DNA from 3 places in the Psychrobacillus sp. FJAT-21963 genome. Region 1 is predicted to be linked to each of the others. Evidence: predicted binding sites of a transcription regulator. Region 1 holds the regulator's gene; each other region holds the start of a gene.
The links. Region 1 encodes CtsR, which represses protease genes until heat stress. Its sites were predicted from a motif close to ATGGTCAATAAAGGTCAAACA; they were not measured.

Region 2: the regulator CtsR is predicted to act here: its motif matches at 1,883-1,903, upstream of clpP (ATP-dependent Clp endopeptidase proteolytic subunit ClpP).
Region 3: the regulator CtsR is predicted to act here: its motif matches at 1,665-1,685, upstream of AN959_RS01095 (ATP-dependent Clp protease ATP-binding subunit).

Annotation. Positions count from the first base shown of each region.
Region 1 is NZ_LJIY01000005.1:64,732-68,015, reverse strand. Features, by position in the region: gene rsgA (ribosome small subunit-dependent GTPase A) at 1-370, shown strand, start outside; gene AN959_RS12750 (N-acetyltransferase) at 393-842, shown strand; gene AN959_RS12745 (CtsR family transcriptional regulator) at 1,266-1,733, shown strand; gene AN959_RS12740 (UvrB/UvrC motif-containing protein) at 1,754-2,299, shown strand; gene AN959_RS12735 (protein arginine kinase) at 2,289-3,284, shown strand, end outside.
Region 2 is NZ_LJIY01000009.1:139,220-142,503, forward strand. Features, by position in the region: gene whiA (DNA-binding protein WhiA) at 1-623, shown strand, start outside; gene AN959_RS17290 (HPr family phosphocarrier protein) at 643-900, shown strand; gene clpP (ATP-dependent Clp endopeptidase proteolytic subunit ClpP) at 1,205-1,801, opposite strand; tRNA gene AN959_RS17300 (tRNA-Arg) at 1,966-2,037, shown strand; gene AN959_RS17305 (hypothetical protein) at 2,488-2,670, shown strand; gene AN959_RS17310 (catalase) at 2,780-3,284, opposite strand, start outside.
Region 3 is NZ_LJIY01000001.1:225,921-229,204, reverse strand. Features, by position in the region: gene AN959_RS01105 (metal-sulfur cluster assembly factor) at 1-237, shown strand, start outside; gene AN959_RS01100 (Crp/Fnr family transcriptional regulator) at 860-1,555, opposite strand; gene AN959_RS01095 (ATP-dependent Clp protease ATP-binding subunit) at 1,709-3,284, shown strand, end outside.

The DNA.
Region 1 (3,284 bases):
CCATACAACGACACACCGTGAATTGTCATTGCTTCCGAGCGGTGGCCTTCTAATAGACACACCTGGGATGAGAGAATTCCAGCTATGGGAAAGTAGTGAAGGTGTAAGTGCAAGTTTTAAAGATATTGAAGAATTAGCAGATGAATGCCGCTTTCGTGATTGTAAACATCAAAAAGAGCCAGGATGTGCAATACGAGAAGCAATTTCGACAGGCTCCCTAAAAGAAGAGCGATATAAAAGCTATGTAAAGCTATTAAGAGAGCTTGCACATATCGAAAGAAAAAATGATATCGTAGCTCGAAAAGTAGAACGAGATAAATGGAAGCAAGTGGCGAAAATACAAAAAAGTAATTATAAGAAGAAAAAATGATTGCTTTAAAAGGAGTTTTAATGTGATACAGATTCTTTTTCACCAAGAGGAAAAAGTTGCTGAGGAGATTTTAGAAATTCAACTACTTGCTTATAAAGTGGAGGCAGAGCTGATTGAATTTGATGGAATTCCTCAGCTTCACGATTCTATTCATGACATAATTATGTCAAAGGAAATTTTTATCGGATATTATGAAGAGATGCAGTTGACCGGCTTTATATCATTTATGAACACTGACGAACTTTTAGATATTTGCAGACTCGTTGTACATCCGAACTTTTTTCGTAAAGGAATTGCATCCGCATTATTAAAGCATGTGTTAGAAATCAAAAAAGAAAATCAGCGAGTTGAAGTTTCAACTGGAGCAAAAAATACCCCTGCTATTCAGCTATACGAACGTTTTGGATTCAATAAAATAAATGATATTGAAATAGAACCGAACTTCTTTATTACACAGTTAATTTACAAGTGAAATATTTATGGAATATAAGTCGTGGCTTTGATACAACCTAACTACTAACCAATCCGGTTAGTAGTTTCAGACAGTTGACAAACGCTTTCATTCTTCGTTGCTGGTACCTCGTTGTAAGCTCATGAACCTAAGTTCTATTCGCTTCCGCCTCGTGCTAGCGCGCAGGCCCACACGAAGTGGGTCATGCGACCGTTGCGACATGGATGTCGCGACCTTAGGTAGCCTCGACTGACAAGCGTTTTCAAGTCAGTCTGAAGTGACACCTTCGAAATTTGAACTTGTCCGCAACCTAACTACTAACCAATCCGGTTAGTAGTTTTTTTGTTGTTTTTGATACGAATCGTATCAATTGCACATCTAAAAATTTCTCGTTATAATATAGTCAAAGTTAGTCAAAGTCAGTTTGCGAGAAGAGGTGAGAAGATGAAAAATATATCTGACATTATTGAAGGTTATTTGAAGTCAATTATAGAAGAAGAGAGTAAGGGGCAAATTGAAATAAAAAGAAGCGAAATTGCTGAAAAGTTTCAATGTGTTCCATCACAAATAAACTATGTGATTAATACTCGATTTACCCAAGATCGCGGTTATTTAGTAGAAAGTAAGCGTGGTGGTGGGGGATATATTCGAATTCTCCGCGTACGTGCGCATAACAAGGCTGATTTGATTGAGCATATAATACAAAGCTTACAAAATGGAGCATCTGAGTCGATGACGGAAGATATTGTATTTCGATTAATCGATGAAGAGGTCATTACAAAACGAGAAGCAAAGCTTATTTTAGCGGCGATGGATCGTACGACTCTTTCGATTCCGCTTCCTGCAAGAGATGAATTGAGATCTCGTATTTTAAGAGCCATGCTATTAACGATAAAATATGAAAAAAAGTGAATTAAACGGGGTGTTGAAAAGTGATTTGTGAAAATTGTAAACAAAGACCAGCGAAAGTAACGGTTACACAAGTGCATAACGGTGAACACTTTGAGAGACATTATTGTGAGGTCTGCGCTAATAGTCTCCACCCGTTTTACGTAGAGTATAAACAGGATCCACTCTCCCTACATCAGCTTCTGTCCAACTGGTTCAGTCATGCAGATCAGCAGCCGGTACACCAGAAACAAAGTAAACCACAATTAGTTTGTGATGAATGCGGTTGGTCCATCCAACGTTTTCTAGATGAAGGGAAGTTTGGTTGTGCTTCTTGCTACGATAGCTTTAGAAAACAACTGCCCAATGTATTTAAACGATTGCATAACGGTAATACTACGCATGTTGGTAAGGCGCCAGGAGCTCTTGGAGAGATACTAGAGATAAAGAAGAAAATAGAAGCTATTCGTTTGCAAATGAAAGATGCTATTGAAACAGAACGTTTCGAGGAAGCTGCTAAGTTAAGAGACGAGGTAAGAGAACTCGAAAGTAAGCTTGCCACGGGAGGTGACGAAACACATGTCGATTGAACGCTTTTTAGACAATTCTCCATCAAGCTGGATGGCGGGGAATGGAGAGCATTCAGATATAGTCATGAGTACTAGAATACGCTTAGCTAGAAACTTAAATGGCTTTCGCTTTCCGCTTGCATTTACCGAAGACGAAGCGCATAAAATTGACCAATCCGTTTCGGCTACTTTATTAGATGCAAATGAAGAGTTGCACGCAAATTTTACTTCTATACAAATAAAAGATTTGTCTGAGTTAAGCCGTCAAGTTTTAGTAGAAAAGCATTTAATTAGTCCGAAACTAGCCAATTCACCAAAAACAGGGTCTGTTTTACTATCGGATGATGAGTCTGTCAGTGTAATGGTCAATGAAGAAGATCATATCCGAATTCAATGCTTGTTTCCAGGACTACAAATACAAGAAGCATACGATCAAGCTGATAAGATTGATCGATTATTAGAAAAAGAGTTACCATATGCGTTTGATGAACAATTTGGCTATTTAACAAGTTGTCCAACAAATACGGGAACAGGCTTACGAGCATCTGTTATGATGCATTTGCCAGCTTTGACAATGACAAAACAAATGAACCGAATCATTACAATTATTTCAAGACTAGGAATGGTTGTAAGGGGTATATACGGTGAGGGTAGCGAAGCGCTCGGCAATGTTTATCAAGTGTCCAATCAGACGACCCTAGGTAAAACAGAAGAGGATATACTTGCCGATCTTCAAAGTATTACCGAACAAATTATTCAAAAAGAAAGAGAAGCAAGAAATTCACTATTAAATCATTCTGCCAATACACTAGAAGATCGGCTATACCGTTCACTAGGAACGCTTTCTTTTGCTCGAATTATTTCGACAGAAGAAGCGGCAAAATGCTTATCAGATGTACGTTTAGGAATAGATATGGGACTTATTCAAGACGTAGATGTAACTATTTTGAATGAATGTATGGTGTTTATGCAACCTGGTTTTCTTCAAAAGTATGCTGAAACAACA
Region 2 (3,284 bases), on a different contig from region 1:
TTCAATTTGAGTATTCTATTTCAAAGGAACTGGTTAAAAAGAATTGCTGTAAGCGAGCTTATCTTAGAGGAGCTTTCTTAGCGGGTGGTTCTGTTAACAATCCAGAAACGTCTTCTTATCATTTGGAGATTTATTCATTATATAAAACACATAGTGATGCGTTAGTCGAACTAATGAATGAATTTGAGCTAAATGCAAAAACAATTGAACGGAAAAAAGGCTATATTGCTTATTTAAAGGAAGCAGAAAAAATTTCTGATTTCTTTAGCATTGCTGGCGCACATAATGCATTGTTAAAATTTGAGGATGTACGCATCATCCGAGATATGCGAAACAGTGTAAATCGTTTGGTTAATTGTGAAACAGCTAACCTCAATAAAACAATCAGTGCTGCAATTAGACAAGTTGAAAACATCCGATTTATTGAAAATACAATTGGATTAGATCAATTACCTGATAAATTAAGAGAGATTGCAAGGTTGCGTGTTGAATACCAAGATGTTACATTGAAAGAATTAGGTGAAATGGTTTCCACTGGAAATGTGAGTAAATCAGGAATAAATCATCGTTTGCGTAAAATAGATGAAATTGCAGACGCACTTCGTAGAGGCGAGACAATTTAGGGAAATGGAGCGTAGAAAAATGACAGAAAAACAAGTCGAAGTCAAATTACCAGCCGGACTACAAGCGAGACAGGCAGCTTTATTTGTCCAAGAGGCTAATCGTTATATTGCAGATGTTTATTTAGAAAAAGATGCGAAGAAAGTAAATGCAAAAAGTATCATGGGAATTATGAGCCTAGCCATCAGTAAAGGAATCAACGTAACTTTGAGTGCAGATGGTTCGGACGAGGAAGAAGCAGTAGAAGCATTAGCAAAATTTATTTCCCATGAAAATTAAAAAAGAGAGCGCCCAACTAGTCAGCTAAGACGAAAAGGCGGTCTTTTTATTTAGGCTCTTTGTAGATATGCAAAGGGTCCTTTACATGTGCTTACTGTGTTTGTGACCGGATAGATAAAAATGTGTCCGGATAAAATTAATTTCTGACCGTATAAAATATTTTCCGTCCACATAAAAAATTATTTGTCCATATAGCGTCATTATATAGAAAAAGAGTGAAGGAAAGTGACCCAGTCACTTTCCTCCACTCTTTAATCGTAGAATCAATAACATATAAATGCTACCCAGAGCTACGATTATTCTATTATGCTTTTTTCATTTCGCTACGGTCGATAATATGGTCGATTAAACCATATTCTTTTGCACGTTCAGCAGTCATGAAATTATCACGATCTGTGTCTCTAGCGATTACTTCAATAAGTTGACCAGTGCGTTCAGAAATAATATTGTTTAATTTATCACGTAAAAATAAAATACGTTTTGCAGCAATTTCAATTTCCGTTGCTTGCCCTTGAGCGCCACCAAGTGGTTGGTGAATCATTACTTCTGCGTTAGGAAGTGCATAGCGTTTTCCTTTTGCTCCTGCTGTAAGAAGGAAAGCACCCATGGAAGCAGCCATACCGATGCAGATTGTTTGTACATCTGGTTTGATGAACTGCATTGTATCATAGATGGCCATGCCAGCTGTAATACTTCCGCCTGGGCTATTAATATAGATGGAAATATCTTTATCTGGATCTTCTGCTTCTAAGAATAATAGTTGGGCAACAATGGAGTTAGCCACGTTATCATCGATACCGCTTCCAAGCATAATAATACGGTCTTTTAATAATCGGGAGTAGATGTCATATGCACGTTCTCCACGATTTGTTTGTTCAATAACTGTAGGAATTAAATTCATCCTGATTGCCTCCTTCAAAGGTGGTTTGATTATTTGATTACTGAGAAAAGTTCCCTCAGCTGTAACTTTATCATACACATTAAGGTCAAGGAAGGTCAAATATTAAGCATTGAAATGATAGCTTGAATTATTTGCGTTCCATTTGTATAATAGAAAGGTCGCTTGCCCTCGTAGTTTAATGGATATGACACAAGATTCCGGTTCTTGGGATGGGGGTTCGATTCCCTCCGAGGGCGTATTTTAGTTTTTTCAAAACACTCTAAGACGTTGGTAACACAACTTTTTAGAGTGTTTTTTTATTATAATTGCATCATCGGTGTTCCACTTTTCCTGCTAGAACCACCGCCTTCCGCTCCTATTCCACAGTAGTACTCTTTAAAGATATGCTAACCTCAGAAGCTAAATACTTTTTCCTCACTTTTAACTAGCACTATTTGTATTACGTACAAAGTCTATCCAAATAATTCCTGCTTCAATCGGAATTCATGCTAACTCTTAAGTAAACATTAACCGTTCGGAAGGTGGGAACAATCTATTTATTCTTATTTGGAACCTATTTACAATTCAACCGTATTAGTTATTAGTAGAAGATTTGTAAATTTCGACCTTTGGGTTTTAATAAAGAGTTCTTGCAGTTTTTTTATAGCATACAAGAATATAAATGGCGTAAAGGAGGTGTCGGAGAAATGTTATGGCTACTTGTTTTAGGGATCGCTGGATTGTTTGTTCTAATCGGTTTCGGATACGACTATTTCATTCGGAAAGACTTTAGTGAATTCAATACACCAGAAGTAAACCAAAATGTAGAAAATGCGAAAAGAGATGCAAAAACGGTGGAAAGTGCAAGTTTTAACGGATTCGGTGGTTAGCAACTTCTGATAGAAGTTACTCTGGATAACATTGTATTGATCAATTTGCTTTTTAGAGGATACCATTTAAAACACTCTACACATAGCTTTATATGTGTAGAGTGTCTTATTATTCATTGTTCCGTCTATTATAAGAAACGCTGTAAGCTTCATGACGGAAGTGTAAGATTGGATCATTGGTTAGTTCAATGCCTTTTCCAACAATCGTTGGATCGAATAATAATTCTTCCTTCGGTTGAAGGGCTTTTAATAATGTAAGTTGTCCAACGACAATTTTTTCTCGATCATCTGGCCATGGATCGGTAGGATCATCGGTAGGGTCGCTATCTAATCCTAATCGAATAACTAAATTAAATGAAACTGGGCCATTTGCCAATCGAGCGTTGAGATCCTCGCTAAGATAATTTGGTGAAGATTTACTCACATCCAAATTAGAGGAGTTTTCTACTAGTTTTACAGGTTGCCACTCGTATTTGATTGCTTGCCGCTTACCATCTTTATTAATAAAGTAAAAGGCATGTATAGGGTAATAGTTTAAGAGTGCATAACTTGTTGGTGGTTGCTTCATTTGTTCTTTAAGCGCGGCGAAAATGTTTTTTCTATCGGGATATTTT
Region 3 (3,284 bases), on a different contig from region 1:
ATTGTCAATTTGGGTTTAGTATATGACGTTGATTTGACAGATGAGGGGCTTGCAACCGTAACAATGACTCTTACTTCCATTGGATGCCCAATGGGTCCAATGATTGTGGATCAAGTGAAAACAGCACTTGGCGAATTACCTGAAGTAAAAGAAACAGAAGTAAATATAGTTTTCAATCCACCATGGTCAAAAGAAAATATGTCTCGATATGCTAAAATTGCATTGGGAATAAGATAATAAGAAAAGGAGCTGTCCAGAAAGTCATAATAATGACTTTTAAGGGCAGCCTCTTTCTTTGGAGCTTATATTTAAAAAGTGCGTTATATTATATGAGATTTCATAACAGTAAGTGAACGACAAGTTGTTCACTTACACGATTTTTATTTTGGACCCGTTAATTTCCGTTCCAGGCGGACGCGTTCCGCCGGCATGGCTTCAGCCGCTTCCCTCGCTACACTCAGTCCAGGGTCTTCAGCTCATGCTATTCCGGCTGGAGTCGCCGCCTTCCACTCCAATCAATACTATTATCCGCTTTTCAATTAGAAAACCATCATGCCATTAATATAGCAAATTTTTATCACTTAAATTTTTTCAATTAGTATTTTTTGAAAATCGTTGAAAAAGGCGACACTCCTGCGGGAATAGCGTTAGCCGAAGCCCCCGCAGCACAGCGAGGAGGCTAAGGAAACGCCCGCGGAAAGGGAGCCGTTTCAACGATTTTCTTATTTATCAGACGACATTAATTAGTAAAGTCAAATTTCTATAGACTTTTTCAATGACCTCACTACGCTCCATGCGGAGTCTCGGACTGTCTCGCTTTCCCGCAGGAGTACTTTAGGGACTTATTGGACAGCTGATTTTAATCTATTCTGCATATATGTAATGGACAGTTATCGCATTCAATTTCTTTACGTAAATAGTCCAAATCGTGAATGGTTATAATACCTTTTTTAAAAGTAACAATTCCTGATTTTTTTAAATCATTTAACATTCGATTCACAACTTCTCGACTAGTTGCACAAAAATTTGCTAATTCTTGATTAGTTAAGTGATGTTCAATAACGATACTTCCATCTTTTTGAGGAATTCCATACGTATTGGAAAGTCGTATTAAAGTAGAAAAGAGTGCTCCTTTTTTTCCGTGTAACAATAAATCTCTAAATCTCGTTTCATTCTTTAAATGATTTATTTGTACAATTTTCATCCATTCTTTCATAAGGGGAGGGGAAGACGTTAAAAAATTTTCCAGTTGTGTTCTTGAAAGAGCATATATTTGCGTTGGCTCGATAGCGTGTGCAGATACTGCATGATATACAGTTTCACAAAAAACGGATGTTTCACCGATAATACTTTCAGGTCCGGTAATTTTTAAAGTAAATATTCGCCCACTCTCCGAATCCTTCGTAATTCTAACATATCCAGAAACGATATAATACACTTCATCGGATCTTTCTCCTTCATTAAAAATAGGGCGATCCTTTTCAATTTTCATAATGGAACCAAATTGGTCAAATAATGAATTTATACCTTCAAACAAAGGAGTATTCTCGCTCATTAATAATCACAACCTTTCCAACTGTATAACAATAATAGCATATTAACCCTATATACATAGGTAAAATCGCTTTTCTTTACAAATAATAAAAGAAAATATTATAATTACATTAGTCAAAAAAGGTCAAACTATTTCAAAAGGAGATGGTTGGGTATGCAAATGAAACAACAGGATGAAAAAAGTCCATTAGAAACTTATGGACGCAATTTAGTTACCGCAGTAAAAGAAGGGAAAATGGACCCTGTTATCGGAAGAGATCAAGAAATACGGGATGTTATTCGTATATTATCTAGAAAAACAAAAAATAATCCTGTCCTAATTGGAGAGCCAGGTGTTGGAAAAACTGCAATTGTGGAAGGTTTGGCGCAACGAATTGTACGAAAAGATGTACCGGAAGGACTAAAAGAAAAAGAAATTTTTGAGCTAGATATGAGTTCTTTAATAGCAGGTGCAAAATATCGTGGAGAATTTGAAGAGCGTTTACAAGCTGTTTTAAAGCAAGTTAAAGAAAGTGATGGACAAATTATATTATTTATAGATGAAATCCATACAATAGTAGGTGCTGGAAAATCTGACGGTGCAATGGATGCGGGGAACATGCTAAAACCAATGCTTGCTCGTGGAGAATTACATTGTATCGGAGCAACCACTTTAGATGAATACCGCCTGTATATTGAAAAGGATCCGGCACTTGAAAGAAGATTTCAACAAGTGCTTGTTCGAGAGCCTTCTGTCGAAGATACAGTATCCATTTTACGTGGATTGAAAGAGCGCTTTGAATTACATCATGGTGTGCGCATTCATGATAGAGCTATTGTAGCTGCTGCGGAATTATCAAATAGATACATTACAGAACGTTTTTTACCCGACAAAGCAATCGATTTAGTAGATGAAGCATGTGCAATGATTCGAACAGAAATTGATTCAATGCCCCAAGAGCTAGATGAAGTGACACGAAAAATGATGCAGCTTCAAATTGAAGAACAAGCCTTAATGAAAGAAAAAGATGCTGCAAGTCAAAAAAGACTTGAACAGTTACGCCAAGACCTATTAGAATTAGAACAATCTACAAGTGACATGCGAAACAAATGGAAAGAGGAAAAAGAATCTATTCAGGTCATTCAACAAAAAAGAGAAGAACTAGATCGATTTAGAAGAGAACTGGAAGAAGCAGAAAATAAATATGATTTGAACAAGGCAGCTGAGCTACGGCATGGGAAAATACCTTCATTAGAAAAAGAATTGCAACAATATGAACAACAAATTAATGATCAATCTGATGTTCGCTTGTTACGTGAAGAAGTCACTTCAGAAGAAATTGCTTCTATTGTATCAAGATGGACAGGAATTCCAGTAACGAAATTGGTCGAAGGAGAAAGAGAAAAACTCCTTCGTTTAAAAGAGACACTTGGTGAAAGAGTTGTTGGACAAGATCAAGCAGTGCAATTAGTAACTGAAGCGGTTTGGCGTGCAAGAGCCGGGATAAAGGATCCTAAAAAGCCAATTGGTTCCTTCTTATTTTTAGGTCCAACAGGTGTAGGGAAAACGGAACTTGCTAAATCGTTGGCTGCGAACCTGTTTGATTCGGAAGAGCATTTTATACGTATCGATATGTCTGAATATATGGAGAAACATAGTGTTTCTCGTTTAGTTGGAGCACCTCCAGGATATATTGGGTACGAAGAAGGTGGCCAATTAACTGAAGCAGTTCGTCGAAATCCATACTCTG